Linked DNA regions of Verrucomicrobium spinosum DSM 4136 = JCM 18804. The protein of the gene in region 2 binds, or shares a complex with, the protein of the main gene of each other region. Links are inferred from orthologs where the notes say so. Each region holds a gene or a part of one and is shown on either strand. Other genes may lie near its edges. The genes, in order: fabF and VSP_RS15195.

What was found.
Region 1: the proteins of VSP_RS15195 (region 2) and fabF are in contact, whole or in part, in a solved structure (PDB 6OKG), measured with the Escherichia coli proteins. The link is inferred for Verrucomicrobium spinosum DSM 4136 = JCM 18804 from one-to-one orthologs.

What each region holds. Positions count from the first base shown.
Region 1 is NZ_ABIZ01000001.1:4,295,857-4,305,506, forward strand. The notes cover bases 1-2,835. They hold fabF (beta-ketoacyl-ACP synthase II), read left to right. Parts: upstream 1-713; coding sequence 714-1,958; downstream 1,959-2,835. Other genes in these bases: araD (L-ribulose-5-phosphate 4-epimerase AraD), read left to right, coding at 1-531; VSP_RS35980 (O-acetyl-ADP-ribose deacetylase), read left to right, coding at 2,268-2,810; VSP_RS17405 (hypothetical protein), read left to right, coding at 2,818-2,835. Outside these bases: more of VSP_RS17405, read left to right, coding at 2,836-3,303; VSP_RS17410 (sugar phosphate isomerase/epimerase family protein), read right to left, coding at 3,294-4,226; VSP_RS17415 (hypothetical protein), read left to right, coding at 4,391-4,834; VSP_RS17420 (hypothetical protein), read right to left, coding at 4,942-6,330; VSP_RS17425 (phytoene desaturase family protein), read left to right, coding at 6,475-7,893; VSP_RS35985 (hypothetical protein), read left to right, coding at 8,020-9,249; VSP_RS17435 (FAD-dependent oxidoreductase), read right to left, coding at 9,281-9,650. UniProt on the Escherichia coli protein: Involved in the type II fatty acid elongation cycle. Catalyzes the elongation of a wide range of acyl-ACP by the addition of two carbons from malonyl-ACP to an acyl acceptor.
Region 2 is NZ_ABIZ01000001.1:3,776,396-3,785,939, reverse strand. The notes cover bases 6,816-9,544. They hold VSP_RS15195 (acyl carrier protein), read right to left. Parts: upstream 8,437-9,544; coding sequence 8,194-8,436; downstream 6,816-8,193. Other genes in these bases: VSP_RS15190 (hypothetical protein), read right to left, coding at 8,561-9,322; VSP_RS15200 (lysophospholipid acyltransferase family protein), read left to right, coding at 7,106-8,077; VSP_RS15205 (M20/M25/M40 family metallo-hydrolase), read right to left, coding at 6,816-7,082. Also shown: VSP_RS15235 (polysaccharide deacetylase family protein), read right to left, coding at 1-1,140; VSP_RS15230 (RMD1 family protein), read right to left, coding at 1,254-2,393; VSP_RS15225 (acetyl-CoA carboxylase carboxyltransferase subunit alpha), read right to left, coding at 2,476-3,438; VSP_RS15220 (LysM peptidoglycan-binding domain-containing protein), read right to left, coding at 3,466-4,437; VSP_RS15215 (hypothetical protein), read right to left, coding at 4,456-4,983; VSP_RS15210 (AEC family transporter), read left to right, coding at 5,112-6,044; more of VSP_RS15205, read right to left, coding at 6,060-6,815. UniProt on the Escherichia coli protein: Carrier of the growing fatty acid chain in fatty acid biosynthesis.

The DNA.
Region 1 (9,650 bases), 520 kb from region 2 along the record:
CTGGTAGTGCTCGATCTGGACGGCAAGGTGGTGGAGGGCAAACTTCGCCCATCCTCCGATACCAAGACCCATCTTCACCTGTATCGCGAGTTCGCCGAGATCGGCGGTGTAACCCACACCCACTCTCCCTACGCCACGACGTTCTCCCAGGCCGGACGGGCGCTGCCCTGCTATGGCACGACCCATGCCGATCATTTCTTCGGGACCGTCCCCCTCGCCCGTGCTCTCACTCCAGAGGAAATCGCAGCCGACTATGAGCATCATACTGGCGTGGCGATCGTCGAGCGTTTTCGCGAACTTGGCTTGAACCCGATGGAGATGCCCGCTGTCCTCCAGATCCATCATGCGCCATTCAGTTGGGGAAAAAGCGCGATGGATTCCCTGAACAATAGCATTGCACTGGAGATGTGTGCCCAAATGGCCCTGGGGAGCCTCACGCTCAACCCAGAGTTGACGGCCATCCCTGACCATATTCTCAATAAACACCATTCCCGCAAGCATGGCCCTGGAGCCTACTACGGGCAGAAGTAATTGAGCGTGAGCCTCATCTATCTGGGAATCTAAAAACTTCCCAACATTCGGCACGGTCGGGAGTCGGACATAACCCCCCCTCCCAAGGGGGGCCTGACCCCAATTCCGATTTTCCCCTTGCCCCACCTTTCAAACCGTGGCTAATCGGGGTGCACCAACCCTTCTATTCTACACATTTCCTCATGACAGACCGTCGTATCGTCATCACCGGCATTGGCGTTGTTTCCCCTCTCGGAAACAACAAGGATGACTTCTGGAAGAACCTCGTCGCCGGCAAGAGCGGGATCCGTTTTATCAAAGCTTTCGATACGGAGCAGTACGACACGAAGTTCGGTGGCGAAGTCGTGGACTTCGATCCCAAGGCGTACTTCAAAGATTTCAAGGACGCCCGTCGCGCTGACCGATTTACGCAACTCTCCGTGGGCGCGGCCAAGATGGCTGTGGCCGAGAGCGGCATCGACTCCTCCAGCACCCCGCCGGAACGCATCGGCGTCATGCTGGGCAGCGGCATCGGCGGCCTGACCACTTTGGAGAACAACCACACGCTTCTCATCACAAAGAGCCCCTCCCGCGTCTCCCCTTTCACCATCCCGATGATGATCGGCAACATCGCGAGTGGCATGCTCTCGATGGAATACGGCTTCCTTGGGCCGAACATGTGCATCACCACGGCCTGTGCCACCTCCAACCACTGCATCGGTGAAGCTTGGCGCATTCTGAAATTCGGCGATGCCGATGTGATCATTGCCGGCGGCTCCGAAGCCTCCATCGCCCCCATGGGTCTGGCTGGTTTCGGCAACATGAAGGCTCTGAGCACCCGCAACGATGCTCCGGAAAAAGCCAGCCGTCCGTTTGACCGTGATCGTGACGGCTTTGTCATGGGCGAAGGTGCCGGCGTCGTGGTGCTTGAAGAATATGAGCACGCCAAGAAGCGCGGGGCTCACATCTATTGTGAACTCGTCGGCTACGGCCTCAGCGCCGATGCCTACCACCTCTCCGCCCCGCTTCCCGACGGGTCCGGCGCGGCCCGATGCATGAACATGGCCCTCGGCCATGCGAAGATGAATGCGAACGAGGTCAGCTACGTGAATGCCCACGCCACCAGCACCCCGGTGGGTGACATCTGCGAAGTCCAGGCCATCAAGCGCACCTTCGGTGACTACGCCAAGAACGGCCTCCTCGTCAGCGCCACCAAGTCCATGACCGGTCACCTGCTCGGGGCCGCTGGCGGTATTGAGCTTGCTGCCAGCATCCTTTCCATCCGCGACCAGGTCATCCCGCCCACGATCAATGTGGAAAACCAGGATCCGGAATGCGATCTCGACGTGGTGCCAAACGTAGCCCGTGAAGCCAAGGTCAATGCAGCTCTCAGCAACTCGTTCGGATTTGGTGGCCACAATGCGGCCCTCCTGGTGCGGAAACTCTGATCCTCTGATCCCCACCCGTTGACTCTTTAAAAGCATCACTTGCCCCGGCAGGTGGTGCTTTTTTGTGCCCTCCGGCGAAACCCAGCAGGGCACCCCATTCCGCCCCGAACGTTTGGCAATAGAAGGAGTCCAAAAATGGCACTCCGCTCGATATTAAAAAGTACCGCTCTGCGTGAAAGACTGGGAATTTCAAGGCGGTGCCCGCAACTTTTCATTCGATTAAACAAGAGTTTTCCATCATACTGTATCGAACAGCAGGTTCCCTGGCTTGATCGCCCTCGTGACCTGCCGATTGCGCCGCCGCACCGCATGAGCCCTTCCCTCCGCGCCCTCCAGGCTAACATCACCACCCTGCCCGTGGATGCCATTGTCAATGCGGCCAACTCCTCGCTGCTGGGCGGAGGAGGAGTGGATGGTGCCATTCACCGCGCTGCTGGCCCCGAGCTGTTGAACCAATGTCGATTGCTGGGTGGCTGCAAAACCGGCGATGCCAAGCTGACCATGGGTTACCAGCTCCCGGCAAAGTTCGTCATCCACACCGTAGGCCCAGTCTGGCGCGGCGGGCAGGAAGGGGAACCTGAGTTGCTGGCTTCCTGCTACCGCCTATCCCTGAGACTCGCCTCTTCCAACGGTGTCCGTACGATTGCCTTCCCCTGCATCAGCACCGGCATCTACGGCTATCCCGTGGAACTTGCAGCGGAGATTGCCCTCCACATCGCCAGGGAGGAATCGACCCGTGACACCGGGATCGAGGAGATTCTCTTCTGCTGTTTCTCCGCGCGTGACTTAAAAGTTTACACCCGCCTCCTTGAAACTTCGAAGTCAGCCCCCACTTTGAGTCTTGCCCATTGACCCTGCCATGAGGTCACGCTTCTACTGCATTTTTCTCATCGCCTCATCGCTCTTCCTGCTGATGACGGTCATCCTGCCTGTCTTGAGCGTGGCCGCCAAGCACGGCATCAACGACGAAGAGTGGACGAACATCCAGCGTCGCGGTCTGCCCAGCAGCGCCGCCTTCATGACCTGGACTTCGTGGTCTCCAGCGGACGGCGCCATCTTCTCGATCCCGGTGGATGATTCCGGCGGCCCTCCCCCACCCCTTATCGAGTATCGCATTGGCACAGGGCAAACCTGGCTTTTTGATTTCAATTTCTACCAAGGGCGCTACAAGAACACCAACGGGCAGTGGCAGGTGATTCCGGCCCGCGGTCCGCTCTGGGGCGTGCAGATCCACTGGCACTGGACCTGGATCGCGATGGGTCTGGCTGTTCTGACCACGGTCATCTTTGTCCTGCTAAAGCCCACTTACGAGCCGACGGGGGCCGAAATGCCGCTTCACACCTGACCAAACGCCTTGCGCAGCAAGGCCAGACTTTTAGGAATCGCACTCAGCGGATCTTCCTTCCCTTCAAATTCCAGCGAGACATAGCCGGTAAATCCGGCCTTCTGCATGATGCTGGCGATCCGGTCATAGTCGAGGTCGAGCGTGTACCAGGTGCCGCCACCATAGTACGTCTTTGCCTGGAGCAGCACGGTGTCCGGTGCCAGGAGCGCCAGCCGGTCATAAGGGTCCTCCAGGAAACAACCCGTATCCAGTGTAACTTTGAGCCAGGGGGAATTCACCGCATCCACGACCCGCTTCACGCCCTGGGGAGTGCGGCCCAGACCCCAGTGGTTTTCCAGTCCCATGATCACCCCTCGCTTCCCCGCCTCGGCCGCGAGCCCGCCGTAAGCTTCGATCACCCACTCAAACGCATTTTCTTTTGTATAGCCAGGGAGCGGATCATCCTCGCCCCGCCGCGCCATCAGCTCATCGAAATTCTTGGTCGTACCCCACGTGCCAGAATTCACCCGCATCGTGGGAATCCCCAACTGATACGCCTGCTCCAGGCAGTCCACCGTGTGGTCGTAGTTCTTCTTTCGCTTCTCCTTGTCTGGCGAGAGAAAACCCTGGTGGGTGGAATAACCCATGAGGTCGAGGCCAAGAACAAACGCCTGCCGCTTGATCTTGAACAGCTCTGCGGGCTCATAGGAAGTCAACTGCCGCTGTAGCACTTCGAAACCATCGAACCCCATCCGCGCCGCATGCTCCAGACAAACATCCATCGGGCGCAGGGCCTCCCGATTGAAGCCCCAGAAGGAATAGGAAGAAACGCCGATCCGGTTAGGGCGTAGCTTGGGTGAGACTTCCGCCGCCGAGGAAAGGCTTCCCACTGTGGCGAGTGAACCAAGCGCAGCACTCGAAGCAACAAATTGACGGCGATTCATTCCCTCGAGAGTAAACACATCTTGTCGGGTGGAATCAATCCTCGAACGAGATTGACCGGTTTTGTCAGCATGGAAGCATTGACGTGCCATCGCGGCCGTCCTACCTCTTGTCGTCTTCAGAGGGTTTCGCTTCGGACGCCCTCCCCCCCTCTCTCCATCTCCCCATGCCCAGCTCCTTTAGCGGAATTGGATCGATCTACTACGGCCAGCGTCATTTTCGACCTGACGGCTCATACGTCACGACGGAATGGCTGATCTTTTTCTACTTTCCTGTCTTCCCCATACGGAGCCTCAGGGTTCTCAGAAATCCACAGGCCGACCGCCATTCACTGATCGACAACGGCATAGGTTACCGTGTCCTGGCCCAAGAGCGCCTCTGCTGGTCTCAGGTCATTTCAACCTATGGATTTGTCATTGGAAGCCAGATCTGGATGGTATTCGTCATCGGAGTGTTAGCAGCGTCTTCCGAAGTCTGGAAAGAGTATGAACTTGCAGCGGTGTTTGCTGCAGCCCTTGTGGTAGCTATTCCCTTCCTCCTGGTCCTTTGGTTTCGCATTAAAAACAAGAACGCTGCCATGGCCAACCCACAATTCGACTCACAGAGTTAGGGGTTTCGGATATCCTTCAGATGCCCCTCCACACACAGAGCTTGGAGTCGATACAAGACAGCCCAAGTCATTCCATTTCGGGATCCCATTGACAGGCCAGCTCAACTTTACTTGAGCACATCCCGCACGTACAACTCAGACACGGGCTGGCTCATGTAGTCTTCACCCAGCAACTTCTTCAGCTTGGCCACCGCCGTTTTCCGGTCATCGCCCGTGTTCTTCTCATGGCGGGCCCAGAATTCTTCCCACCAACCTTCGGGCTGCACCTTCACTCCGGCGTATTCCGTGACGCGGCCCGTCTCCCCACCCGTGACCAGGCTGCCCACATAACTGCTCTGGGCATACACACGATCAATTTGGGCCTTGATGGCGGCCACATCGGCTTCCGACACCACCCCGTTGGAAGTGGCCTTGTAGAACTGGACCGTGACGCGTACGGGATAGTCAGGATCCCGGCGAATCGGAAGGTTGTCGATCTCTGTGAAAGGACCCTCCATTTCACCGTGGCCGATGACGGCGTTCTCCACATCACTGGTGCGTGTCCGAGCCGCGCCCCCCGGAGCCGCGGGCATCGCTCCTTCGGACGCTCCGAGTGAGAAGCGACGAGGCCGCTCCTTTTGTTTCAGGGGCACTTGAATGAGGAGCACCATGTTCAGCCCGGTTTCCTCTCCCAGCTTGGGGGCCTGACCTTCGGGACCAGCCTCCTTGGCGACCTTGGAGTCGGACTCCCGTTCACCGGTGAGACTTGCCCGTTGACCATTCGCATTGAAGAAGAGGCGTTGGCCCCAGGCACTGCCACTGGCAAAGGCGTCGCGTTTGTTGTCGATCACCGTCACACTCGTGCCTTCCCTGGTGCACAAGATGGTCAACACCGCGGGATCTCCGCTGATGGACTGGTAGTTGAACAACACCGGGTTGAAGATCGCCTTGCCCTCCTTGGGAATCGGGAGGAAGCACGCCTGGGCACTCACCAGCACTTTGGAATCTCGTGCCGCCAGCAGGGACCGGGCTTGGCCGTCGTTTTTCCACGAACTCGGCTGGCTGAGGAAGTCCAGTGGGCTGGAAAGAAAATCCCTTAGAGAGACCCGCTGGAGACCCCGCCCCCGCTCATTGCCAACCAGCAGGGTGAAGGCGGCGGGATCGATGTCGCAAGACTTGTCATCGAAGTTGGGAAAGCGAATGACAGGCATGCAGGTGGTCTTGAATCCCCCTTTGGTCTCCCGTCCCACCTGGATGGTCATGTCACTGATGTTGGGACCGACGGATGAGCCCTTGAAACGCCCCGTGTCCTCCCAAGTCAGGTCCAGGACTTGCAGGCCACGCGCACGCGCCAGCTCTTGAGCCTTTCCCTCGCGCGACATGGTCGCGGTGCGTTCGATAGCCTTCTCATAGGGATCGCCAAACAAGGACAGGGCAGGTGCCGGGGGTGTTGCGGCCAGAAGTGCGGCAAGCCCCAGCGTCAAGCGGGTGCCTCTATGGGTGAAAATCATTTTCATAGGTGGCGGGGAGGTCTCTGGAGAGGCATGACGGCCTCCCTGAGCGTTTCTTGTCAGATTCCCCTCGCCTGTGACCGGGGCCATCTCGCGGCACATTGCCACTGGCGCATCCACCGCATCCCCCTATGCTGAGCTACTACACGTATGCCCCAGTACGACGCCATCATCATTGGTTCCGGCCCGAATGGCCTGGCTGCCGCCATACGCCTGGCCCAGCAGGGATGGAAGACCCTGGTCCTGGAAGGTGCCGATACCGTGGGCGGAGGGATGCGCACCAAGGAACTGACCAAGCCATTCCACCTGCACGACGTCTGCTCCGCCATTCACCCAATGGGTGTGGCGTCCCCTTTCTTCCGGTCGCTCGACCTGGAATCTCACGGCCTACGTTGGATTCACCCCGACCTGCCCCTGGCTCACCCCATGGACGGTGGTCGGGCCGTGTTGCTGCACCGTTCGCTTCAGGAAACGGCCGCGGGACTGGGCAAGGACGGTGGTCGGTACCGGTTCTTTTTTGATTCTCTAGCAGCTCATTCCCATGAACTCTACGGGGACCTCCTGGCACCAGCCCGCCTGCCCCGGCATCCCTTGTTGATGGCCCGTTTCGGCATGGGCGCTGGCTTGCCCGCCAGCATCTTTGCCCGATATTTCTCCACACCTGAGGCGCGCGCGCTCTTCGCAGGAAATGCCGGTCACTCGGTCATGCCCTTCCATCTACCGCTAACCTCGGCTATCGGGCTGGTTTTGCAAACTGCCGCGCATGCGGGGGGCTGGCCCATTCCCGAGGGCGGCTCGCAGAGCATCGCCAACGCGATGTTGAGCCTGCTGACCTCCCTTGGCGGCGAGGTGCGGTGCAATACCCCGGTGAAGTCTTTTGCCGATCTGCCGGACGCCCGTGCTTATCTCTTTGACATCAGCCCAAGGAATCTCGCCAGGATCTGCGGTCGCGAGCTTCCTCAAGCGTACCGGTACAAGCTGGAACGTTTCCGTCACGGCCCGGGGGTATTCAAGGTGGACTATGCCCTCCATCACCCCATCCCGTGGTCCAATGAAAACTGCCATCGCGCTGGCACTGTCCACTTGGGCGGCACCCTTGAGGAAATAGCCAAAAGTGAGCGGGATGCCTGGGAAGGACGGCATTCGGACCATCCCTTTGTGCTGGTCTCCCAGCCTTCCATGCTCGACTCCAGCCGCGCTCCCGCTGGCAGGCACGTGGCCTGGGCCTACTGTCACGTCCCGCATGGTTCTACGGATGACCGTCTGGAAGTCATCACGCGCCAGATCGAGCGATTCGCTCCCGGCTTCCGCGATTGTATCGTTGCCACGGCTACGCTCAATACCAGCCAGATGGAGAGCTACAATCCCAACTACATCGGAGGCGACGTGGTGGGCGGCATCACAGACTGGCGACAGCTCTTCACCCGACCTGCCAGCTTGTTTCAGCCCTACGCCACCCCCCACCCAAAGATCTACCTCTGCTCGGCATCCACACCGCCTGGAGGAGGCGTTCACGGCATGTGCGGTTATTGGGCGGCGGAGTGCGTTTTGAAGCGCGTTCGCGAGTAGTGGCCAGAGTGAATGACACCACCACGGAGCCCGCCCTGTCTCCATGAACTGAGTCGATCAGGATCCCATTCCCGCCTCACGGCTGCTGGCCCCACATCACGCATCACCCACCCGGTCTTCGCTCGCATGACCCTGGAGCCCATTTTCTCCCGAACCAGGCATCTCTGGCAGGCCTGTGCCACAGGCGGAGCGATCATCCTGTCGGTTGGAACGGCTCATGCCTTCCCTCTGCTCTCACCAGATTCTCCCGTGGATGCCACTCTCACGGGATCGATTGACCTGGAGAGCTATTCCATCGACCAGCCGGCACCCGGCCTGCTGTTCACAGATGACGACACCTACTTCGCCCCCCGCCTCTCGTTGATTCTGGATCTCCAGTGGGGTCCGCACTGGAGCGCCTTTGCACAGGGCCGCGTCGATCGGGGTTTTGATCCGGGCGTGAGATCTGATGGCGACATTCGTCTCGACGAGTATGCCATCCGCTGGAGTCCTTGGGGAGACTCCATGGTGAACCTCCAGGTGGGCAAATTTGCCTCCGTATTTGGCAACTGGATTCCCCGTCAGCTCAGCACCCAGAACCCGTTCATCACCGCCCCTGCTCCGTATGAAAATGTGTTCGGCATCACCGATGCCGCCGCCCCTCTCAGCCGGGGCGCTTTCCTGGAACGCAAGATGCAGGCCGACAAAAAAAGAGACTGGCTCCCCCAGATCTGGGGCCCTGCCTATGCCCATGGCACCTCACTATCCGGACGGTTGGACCAGTTTGAGTACGCCATCGAAATCAAGAGCAGCGCCCTCTCCTCCCGCCCCAGTGCCTGGGAGGCAAGAGAGCTGGAATGGGACCACCCCACCATCACGGGGCGGCTGGGATGGAGACCCGACTCCTCCTTAGCACTGGGCCTCTCTGGCAGCACGGGTGCCTATTTGCTGGAGGCTGCGGACGCCACCCTTCCCGCTGAAAGCGAGCGGGATAACTTCAAGCAGGATACCGTTGGGATGGACTTCCGCTACTCGATCCGCCATTTCGAACTCTGGAGCGAGTTCATTTTCACCCGTTTCGAAGTGCCCGGCGTTGGCGACGCCGACCTGGCCTCTTTCTATGTGGAGGGGCGCTACAAGATCACCCCCAGCCTCTATGCCGCCCTGCGCTGGAATCAGCAGTGGTTTGACGACATTTCAGACGGACACGGCGGCTCCCCCGGCTGGGACCGGGATCTCTACCGGGTGGATGTGGCTCTGGGATACCGATTTGCCCGCAATTTACAGGGCAAGGTGCAGTACAGTTATGGACACGAACCCGGTCTGAACGCCAATGGCAGCCACCTGCTGGCCACGCAGCTCACCTGGACATTCTGACCGGCCACCCGGGAACAGGAGGATCTGCGAATCAGGCTCGTAAGCCGAGCTGGCGGAGTTTTTCCTCGCTCTCCTTCCAGTTCACCTCGTGCGGCAGGCGCTGGGACTTCGCAGCGATGGCTCCGGTCACTCCGGCGGCCTCACCCATGGCCACGGCATTACCGGTCACCCGGTAGCTGGCGTGGGAGATGAAATCGCCGCTGATGCACCTGCCAGCCATCATGAGGCCATCCACATCCCGGGCGATCAAGGCGCGCAGAGGAATGTCGTACGGCTTCACCTTGATGCCCGTGGCATGAATGGCTGCTGTCTTGTTGTGATCCGCACTGGTGGCATGAATGTCCACACCGAACGTGACCCGGGCAACACCGTCCTCGTGACGGATACCTTGAATGAGGTCG
Region 2 (9,544 bases):
AGCCAGGCTGTCCGGCAGCACAGGCCCCACCCGGGCTAGATTGGCCTCGATCAAAGGCCTGCGATCTGCGATGGTAGCTCCCGGCTGGGGCTGTAGCACAACGAGCTTGTTGCCATGTTCGTCCACTTCGTCGGTTTTTAGGAACTTGCTGTCGGCGATGTTGCCACCACCTCCGCGGAAGTTCGTAGCCAGGCGGAAGTTCACGTCTTTGTCGCCAATCTGCACGAAGCGCGGGAGCTTGCCATTGGGAGTGTCCCAGGTCGTCTTTTGCGGATTCACCGTGACTGCAGCTTCGTAGCCAGCATCCAGACACATCTGGGCGATCTCGTCAGACTTGTTGCCATACGGATAAGCGAAGGTTCTACAGGGAACGCCAAAGGTCTCCTCGAGGAACTTCTTTGATTCCACAATTTCGACTTCCAGCCACTTGTGGTACTGCTCGTCCGTCTTGCCATGCCGGGCAGTGAGGGCCTGGTGAGACACGCTATGGCTGCCCAACTCGGCACCGTACTTCATCATCTCGCGAATCTGGTCGAGCGTCAGAGATCGACCGCCGCGGTTCACGTAGTTCTTGTAGAGATACACCGTGAACGGGTAGTTGAACTCCTTCAGAATCGGGAAGCAGTACTCATGCACCCCCAGCCAGCCATCATCCATTGTGATGACCACTGACTCTTCAGGGATGTTTTTCTCTCCGCGCTTCCAAGCAAGGACATCTGCAAGAGGAATTACCGGGATCTTGGCGTCCTTGAGAGCCTGCATCTGCGTCCGGAAGGTGGTGGCAGTGATGACCATATCACTCCGGGAGGATTTCTCCGCGAAGTCATGGTAACACATGATGGAGACCAGCGCTGACTTGTTCAGCTCAAAAAGCTCTGCCTTGGGCACCTCGATCTCGCTGCCATCCGCTGCGAACATCTTGCCATTCTCCAGCGTCTGCTGGAGTCTCTCTTCCTCGGCCGAGAGCGGCGCTTCCACCGGCGGCGGCGGTGCGGGTGGAGGGGGCTTGGGGAGGAATTCCTTGAGCTTCTCAAGGCAGGAGGTCAGGACACAAAGGCACAATACCGCTACAGCCAGCTGCTTCAGCCAGGGCAGGAAACGGGCAAATGTGACACCAGAAATGGGTCTGCGGGGGCGCATCCTCTGACGTTACGTATGGAGCGGGAAAATGCGAGCAGGTTGTGCACCCAACGAGCAGTCCGATCCCCTGCGCCAAAGGGCCCTTTCACAGCCCAGATCCACGCAAATCCCGACTACTTGGCGAGTTCTGCGAGGAGCAGCACGATATCAATCACAAACATCAGGACAATGGACGCCTCCAGCACCAACATGATGCGGTGATTCTGCTCCTGTTTGAGCATCTCGTACAAGTCATCAAGCGTCTTCAGCTTTTCGTCGATGCTGCGATGCCAGTCTGGCAGGTGGAAGCGGCGGGAGACCGTGTCGTAGAGTCTAGCCAGATGCCAGTCACCGAAGAACTTCGTGATGTTGGAAAGCTCATCGCTAAAACGAGCCAGATCGATGCGCACCTCCCGCAGATGGGGCAGAAGCCGCTTGTGATCCCGAATGCGGGGAGGACGCTGGAGGTCGGCGTAGGAACGTTCCAACGCTGTGTCGATGAGCTGGTCGTAAGCCTCCAGTTCCTCGAGCTGGACGTTGGCAAGCTCCATCACAAACAGAGATTCCTCAAAGTCCGCTGGCCGATCCACGATGAGGGCAGCGTCCCAGTCCACAACGATCAGGTCAGACTGGTAGTAAGAAAGGTGCTTGCTGGTGGATTCGAGTGCCTCCTGGTGCGACAACGGCGGGTCAGAGGTTTCCTGGGTGATGAGCGTTGCGATGATCCTCCGATTGACACGAAACCACTCCTCTGCATTGAACCACTGCCCTCCCGCAAAACCGCCGGGAGACTCCACGCAGAACACCGTGTAGGCCTCTTCCTCCTGAAGCACCTCGACGGGGCGCACCGCCACTGTCCCAAGTTCCTGCCTGAGAATCTCGGAAAGCTCCCTGGCGTGCCGTTGCAGAGCCCCCCCTGCAAATTGGGACCGATGGAACTGGCTAAGGTCCTCCAGGCGATCCACTTCAAAGGAGACTCTCAGTGTCAGACTGATCGCCCCGATGGGCAGCACCTTCACCGAGCGCCCTACCTTCACCACTCTGCCTCCCTCAAGCGGCAGATCCAGAGGTTCCAGCCTGGCCATCCTCGGCTGATAGAAAAGCTGCTGGCGTGGGCTCCGCTTCGAGACGCCCACATGCTGGGCCACCAACGGCTTACCAAGGAGATGCGTCAACCCAGGTCGCCGCAACTCGTAAGCAATGTCGAAGGCATAAAAGTAAACAACTTCGCCCTTCAGTGCTGAGCCTGTGACGGCGCTATCCCCTTCTGCCATGCACTACTCTACTCCGTTCAGGGACGGTGTATCAAGCCGTGGATCACGTTTCCGTCACCCACGACTTAGGGACAGGCTGACCTTACTCGCCTTCGGTAAACTTGCCGTAGGAGCGGAACTTCTCATACCGCTTTTGGAGCAGCTCTTCCGTACCCAGCGGGGTCAGTTCCGCCAAGGCGGACACAAGGGCAGATTTCAGCGAGGCTGCGACAGCGTGGTGGTCGTTGTGGGCACCACCATGGGGCTCAGGGACAATATGGTCTATGATCCCGAGATCCATGAGGTCAGGGGCGCTAAGTTTCAGGGCCTGGGCTGCCTCCGGAGCATGCTGCCGGTGTTTCCAAAGAATGGCGGCACAGCCTTCTGGTGAAATCACCGAGTAGTAGGCGTTCTCCAACATCATGACTCGGTCCGTCACACCGATGCCCAAGGCCCCACCGGAACCGCCTTCACCAATCACCACTGAAACCATTGGTGTGCGGATTTTCATCATTTCCAGCAGGTTGAAGGCAATGGCCTCCGCGATGTTGCGCTCCTCCGCCCCAATGCCCGGAAAGGCCCCCGGGGTGTCGATCATGCAGATGACCGGCAGACCGAACTTCTCCGCCATGCGCATGAGCCTGAGGGCCTTGCGGTACCCTTCCGGATGGGCGCTGCCGAAGTTGCGGAGCAGGTTTTCCTTGGTGTCGCGACCCTTTTGCTGACCGATCAGCATCACTCGCTGGCCATTGAGTGTGGCGAACCCTGCGGGCATCGCATTGTCATCGCCAATGTGACGATCCCCATGCAACTCGACAAACTCGTCAAAACAGAGTCTGGCGTAGTCAAGCATATACGGGCGCTGGATGTGGCGCGCGATTTGCACCCGCTGCCACGGGCTGAGGTTGGCGTAGGTTTCCTCCTGTAGCTCCGCCAGTTTCTTCTCGAGATCGGCAATCGCAAGCGTGACTTTGCTCGTGTTCTTCAGAGCCTGCTTGCGGCGCAGCTCTTCCAGCTCTTCCCGCGCCTTGACGAGCGGTTTTTCAAATTCCAAAACTTGTTTCATGTTGCTGACAAAAAGTTGAATTTAAGGTTAGCGCGCGACAAACAACTTCGTCTGCGTGCGGACGATTGTGAACAGCTCTTCAATGTCCTCCCGGGCCAGAAACACCCCGGTTTCCGGGATGCCCGCCAGGCCATCATCATCGTCGTCGTCCACAACTTTATTGGCAGCCTTTGAGCCGCCTTTGGACTTCCCTTTGGTCGCCGCAGCGGGCTGGGAGGGTGTCGTCGTCTTATCAACAAGCGGCTTCGCCTTGGGCAGCCCCCGGAGATTAAATCCGGTCTTGTGACCAACCAGCCATTTGTCAGCACTGATGAAAAGAGGATTCTCCGAGGTCACGGCCTTGCCATTGTGCCAGGCGCTTTTTGCCTGGATCACGGTCTCGGCGGGTGCCTTCATCCCAGGGGGCAGGCGGACTTCCAGAGCCTGATATTCCTTGAAGAAGTAGCCCTTCTCCCGGGTCCCGCGCCAGAGCTGGACGGTCTTGGAAGAGATGTCCACCACGATCTCAAAGTCCAGGGGAAAAACGAACAGGTGATCTCCAGGCTGCAGATTGGTGCTCAGCATGCCATTGGCCCGCATGATGCATTCCACGCTCGTCTGGTTTTTGCGGGCGATGAGCCCCATCGAGTCGCCCGGCTGAACGATGTAGTCCTTTCTCTGCGGATTGGCCTCCTGGGAGAAAAGCATGTCCATGTTCAGCTCGCCAATGATCCGGCGGGCCTCAGGCCCTGCGGAGGTCTCAGGAAAGCTGTCCAGCAGACGATAGAGCGCCTTTCGCCCCTCCGCGTAGTTCGAGGCGTTGATGAATTCCATTGCTTCATCAAAACGGCGCACCCCTGGATCCGGCAGACTAGTGTGCTTGCCCTGCATTTTCTTGATCTGGCCCTGAACCACCGTCTCATGCCCGAGGACACGAGTGTAGTACCAGTAAGCGGCAGCAAGCACCGAACCTGCGATACCCACCGCAAGAAGGAAGACGAGGATTTTAAATCGGCTCATCGTATCCGTGGCATCAGCTCAGCCTAGCAGGCCCCGACGCTTGAAATCGAACATGTTGATATTTTGGGACTTCTCAATCATTTCGAAAAAGAACCTCAGCAGCGAGATCTCCCAGGTGTCGTCAACACCCTGAATGATGGCTCGCATGGGATTGCCAGAGGCGCGCTGCTCGGTCAGCAACTTGTCGCACACAGTGGCAAATGACTCATGAACGATCTCCTCGCTCACGGTGGTACGCTTAAAATTGAACCTGTAGCGCAGGATCGCAAGATCCTTGAGGTGGTTCTTCACCCACTGGCCAAAAGCCTCCGCCTCGGCTCCGAATCCCTCGAAACTCCAGTCGTCTGTCACCGTAGGGGTGACGATCATGGGGCGTTCCGCCTCGATCCGGCCTTGGCGCACTCGCGTCACATTGGTGGAGTCCATGAGTTCGGTCACCAGTTGAAACTCGAACTGGGTGGTGCCAAAAGTATCAATGCGACGATCAGGCTCGTGAAGAACCTTCGTGTTTTCGATCGTGTACTGAAAATCGAACTCAGAATGCATTTCTAGGTGGGAGGCAGAGGGTAGTGCGGAATGGCTTCGTGGCTAGCGTTTTTTGAGGCTTGGATTTGCGAGGGGGATTCCATCAGATCGCTCTTGAATGCGGAGCTGGCCCCCTTGAATCTGCGGAGATGTTCTTTGACCTCTTCCTGAATGTTTGCGCTCCCATTTTCTTTGTGGTGGGTCTGGGATGGCTCTTGGACCGGAAATTCCGGCTCCATCTGGAGACTCTGGTCAAACTGAACATCTATCTTCTGGTACCAGCTTTCATCTTCACCCGGGTGCTCGACACCGAACTGGCCGGTCACGAAGCGTTGCAGATTGTGGGGTTCACCCTGGCCACCATCACCCTCATGTTCATCTGTAGCACAATTGCAGCCAGAGTCCTCAAAATGCACTCGCAACAGCGGCAGGCTTTGCGCTTGGCCACCATGTTCTACAACTGTGGAAATTATGGCCTACCCCTGGTGACGCTGGCTTTTGGCCATGAGGGTGCCGCAGTTCAAGTTTATGTCCTGGCAACGATGAATGTTGCCACTTTCACAATCGGTCTCTTTCTCGCTCAGGAGCGCGGTGAAAAGCCGGGGGCGCACTGGCGGGCGCTCAATGGAATGCTGAGGCAACCCACGCTCTACGCCCTGCTTGCTGGAGTGCTGGCCAAATCCACCGGGCTTCACCTTCAGGAGGTGACATGGCTCTGGCAGCCACTGGATCTGCTCCAGGCCGCTTTGGTGGGATTTGCCCTCCTCACCCTGGGGGTCCAGATGTCTCAGACCCGCCCCGCCCCCTTCCGCGCTCCGCTGTTTGCCGCTCTGGGCATTCGCCTCATTCTTAGCCCTCTACTGGCTCTTGGGCTGACTCAAATCATGGGATTTCCTCCGGCGGTAGCAGCTTCTCTGGTCCTCGCGACGGGGGCTCCCACGGCCGTGAACACAGCCCTGCTTGCGCATGAATTTGGTGGCGATGTCTCATTCGCCACCTCTTCCGTGTACTACACCACCTTGGTCAGCATGCTCACGACCACCGTGACCCTGAGCCTGCTGAAGCTGTGGCTGGCTGCCTGACGAGCGATCTGAAAATCAGACCAAAGTCTCTTCGAACTTGGCATTGGACGCCTCAAGGTGCTTCTTGTACTCCTTCATGCGAAGGGTCACACGCTCTTCAAGGGTGCGCTCACCAAGCCCCTGATGCTCGGTGCCCACCAGGGCCACCACCAGATTCACCGTGGCTTTCACGTCTTCAAGCATCACATATTCGGCAGAGACATTCTGGTCGTCGTCCAGATTGTGATAGTTGCCCAGAGGGACGCTCAGACCGGCGCTGCGAATCCCGCAGGCCTGGAGCGCAGTGGCCTCGCAAGCCCCGGCGTCCAGAAGGCAACGTTGGACTCGAATCCCCTGCTCTGCGGCGGTGCGCATGACCGTGGCGATCAAGTCATGGTCAAACACCGAAAGGCGGTCGCCCACACGAACGATGGGCCCATCACCCATTTCCGCACCGTTCACAGGACGGCTGGTTTCAACGGACAGAAACGCGGCCTCTTTTCCGAAAGGCCAGTGTTTGCCCAGGTGCCAGGCTCCCAGGAAGCCCACTTCCTCAGCGCGGGTGAAGGCGGCATGCACCGTTGCATCCAGACCCAGACGGGCCAGCTCTTTAATGGTGGCAATAATCACAGCACAACCAATCAGATCGTCACAGGCCGCAGCGCCCACTTTGCCTTCTTCAATGGTGACGGGGAAACCCCACGGCGCAATTTCGCCGTTCTCGCGACGGAGAGCGATGTTCTCAGGGAGATCCACAATCGATTTCGGCACGCCACCCAGAAACTCCCAGTCCCCATTCTTGCCAGGGCTCTTCACCCAAGCCGGGTGATCCATGTGCGCGCCCAACACCCAGACCGGGCTGGACTTGCGCTTACCCTTGCGATAGGTCGCCAGCAAATTGCCAAAGGCATCGGTGGACAGCTCCACATGGGGCACGTCCAGAAGGAGCTGCTCAATTTGCGCCCGCACATGATATTCATGAAATGGGGCGGTCGGTTGATTCAGGAGCTTCTTGAGGATAGAGGTCAGCGTGTCGGCCATTGCCCACTCTATACTCATTTCTCCCAGTACCAAACGTGATCGTGAAGAAGATTCGCCACCGGATTGAGACATTTCTAGTGAACTTCGGAGTCTGGTGGCTCCCAAAACTCTCCAGGGGACAAGTTTTGCTCCTCAGCAAGGTGATCGGACTGCTCGCTTTTGCCATCGACTACCGCGGCCGCAGCACGGCCATTGCAAACCTCAAGGCGGCTTTTGCCCGGGAGAACATTACTCCCGCCCAAGCTCGTCGCATCGCGATCGGCAGTTTCCAGAATTTCGCCCGCACCTTCCTGGATCTTTTCTGGATCGCGGGGCACCCGAAGGAGGAATTGCCGGAAATTGCGAAGCTTTCCTGGCAGGATTCCGAAACGCCCGCCATGGCAAAATCCCGGGGCGCACTCTGGGTCACACCGCACTATGGCAACTTTGAGGTCCTCAGCCTTATCGTGGGCCTTCAGGGCTTCACCCAACTCACCATCGCTCAAGACTTCAAAAATGCCGCATTGACCGACATCTTTGCCCGGCTCAGGCAGAAAACTGGCCACGAAATCATCCCGCAACAAGGGGCGATGTTACGAATCTTCAAGCAACTAAAACGAAACGGGCACGCTTCACTGCTTGCCGATCTCACCGTCAAACCCGGCCGCGCCGCCACGGTGATCGAGTGTTTTGGACTGAAAACTTGTGTCCCCAACCTGCACACGAGCCTGGCATTCCGGCTGGGGCTGCCCCTCCTGCCCGCGACCGCCCTCCCTCTGACAGATGGGACGTACCGCTGCCATTTCCTCGACCCCATGGAGGCTTCAGACTATCCCTCCATCGACACCATGACCCAGGCGGTGTGGGACCGGTTCGAACCCCAAATCCGCCAGCACCCCGAGTGCTGGATGTGGATGTACAAGCACTGGCGCTACCTCCCCGGCCCAGAACACGATTCCCGATATCCGGAGTACGCCAATCCCAACCGCCAGTTCCGGGAGATGCTCCCCGTTGCGCAATTGCCCCCGCCGTGATTTTCCGGGCCAGAGGAAGATGCCTACACACCCTCGGGAAAACTGAACGCAAGAAAGGCACGGTAAACCGTGCCTTTCCCAGAAATAGATGAAGGGTCAGTCCGGTAAGCGGAAGCTTACTCAGCGTTCTCTTCGACGTAACGGATCACATCACCCACGGAGAGTAGCTTTTCAGCCTCTTCATCGGGCACGTCGATGCCGAACTCTTCTTCGAAAGCCATGACCAACTCCACGGTGTCGAGTGAATCGGCGCCAAGGTCTTCAATGAACTTGGCTTCAGGAGTGACTTGTTCGGGGTTCACGCCGAGCTGTTCGACGATGATGTCCCGGACTTTGTCTGCAATGTTGGATTCGGCCATAAATGCGTGTTGTAGGTTGCTAAGTGGCGGGGAGCATTAGCGGGTGCGCCATTTTTCGCAACTGGGAAAATGCGATTTTTTACGTCCCCTTTTTGCCCGATTCCAGGCAGAAAGGGCTTGCCCACTAAGCGGTATTTTTAGGGGAAGATTCGGAGTTCTCTTTCTCTTCGCCGCTCGTTCCGTGATTGTCTGCCACTTTTTCGATTAATTCTCCGGAAAACCCCTCCAAAAGACGTTTCAGGACGCGATCAGCGCCATGGAACTTGAGATCGTCCACCACGGCCTTGCGCTCGGCTCCAGTGCCCCCCACACGGTAGTACACCGTCGCGAGCCCTTTGTTGTCCCATTTGCGCTTGTCAACCTTGAACACGTCCGCAAATGCCACCTTGGAGCCGTTGGGCATCTGCATTTCCGACCGGTGGCCGATCAGCACCTTGTTGTGGTTGAGCAGAACGAGAATCCCTGCAATGGCCGCACCGACGATCATCGCCGCCCCCCAGTAAAACTGCTGCTCAATCTCCTCTGGGCTGTATTTCTTGGGATCACTGGGCCAGTCATGTGGTGCAGCATAGTCGTCCCACCGGGGCTGCTGGAGGTTCGGATTGACGATCCACCCTTTCTCCCGCGCGTCCTTCAGCCAGGCAGCCACAGCCGCCTCCCCTGCGCTCTGCGCTGTATCATAGCTCTTGAGTACTGTTTCTTCAAACCACACCTTCTTGGCAGCTACCGCATTCTTTTTTGGATAGCCCACCTTCCCATCGTAAAAAAAGAACAGCCCCATTCCCAAGAACATGGCCGCAAGCAGCCCCATCCTCCGATAGTACCACGAGGTCACATGACAGATGATGGTGTCGGGATCTTTCGGTGGATGGGCCGCATTCGTCATGTGTGGTCATTGAAGCCTCTTTCCAACGCCCGTGCAAGCCCGTGGCCAGGATCAATTCACAACCACAAGGGGGCCAAATTTTAACCCCCACCAGCTCAACAGGATCAAAAATCGCCCTTCATTCCCAGCTCCGCCATTGGCTCGAACACCATTTATCCCGCACTCACGCAGGAAAGGCCCGCTTTTTCCACCGACTGGCACGATGTGTGCCATTTGGCGCAG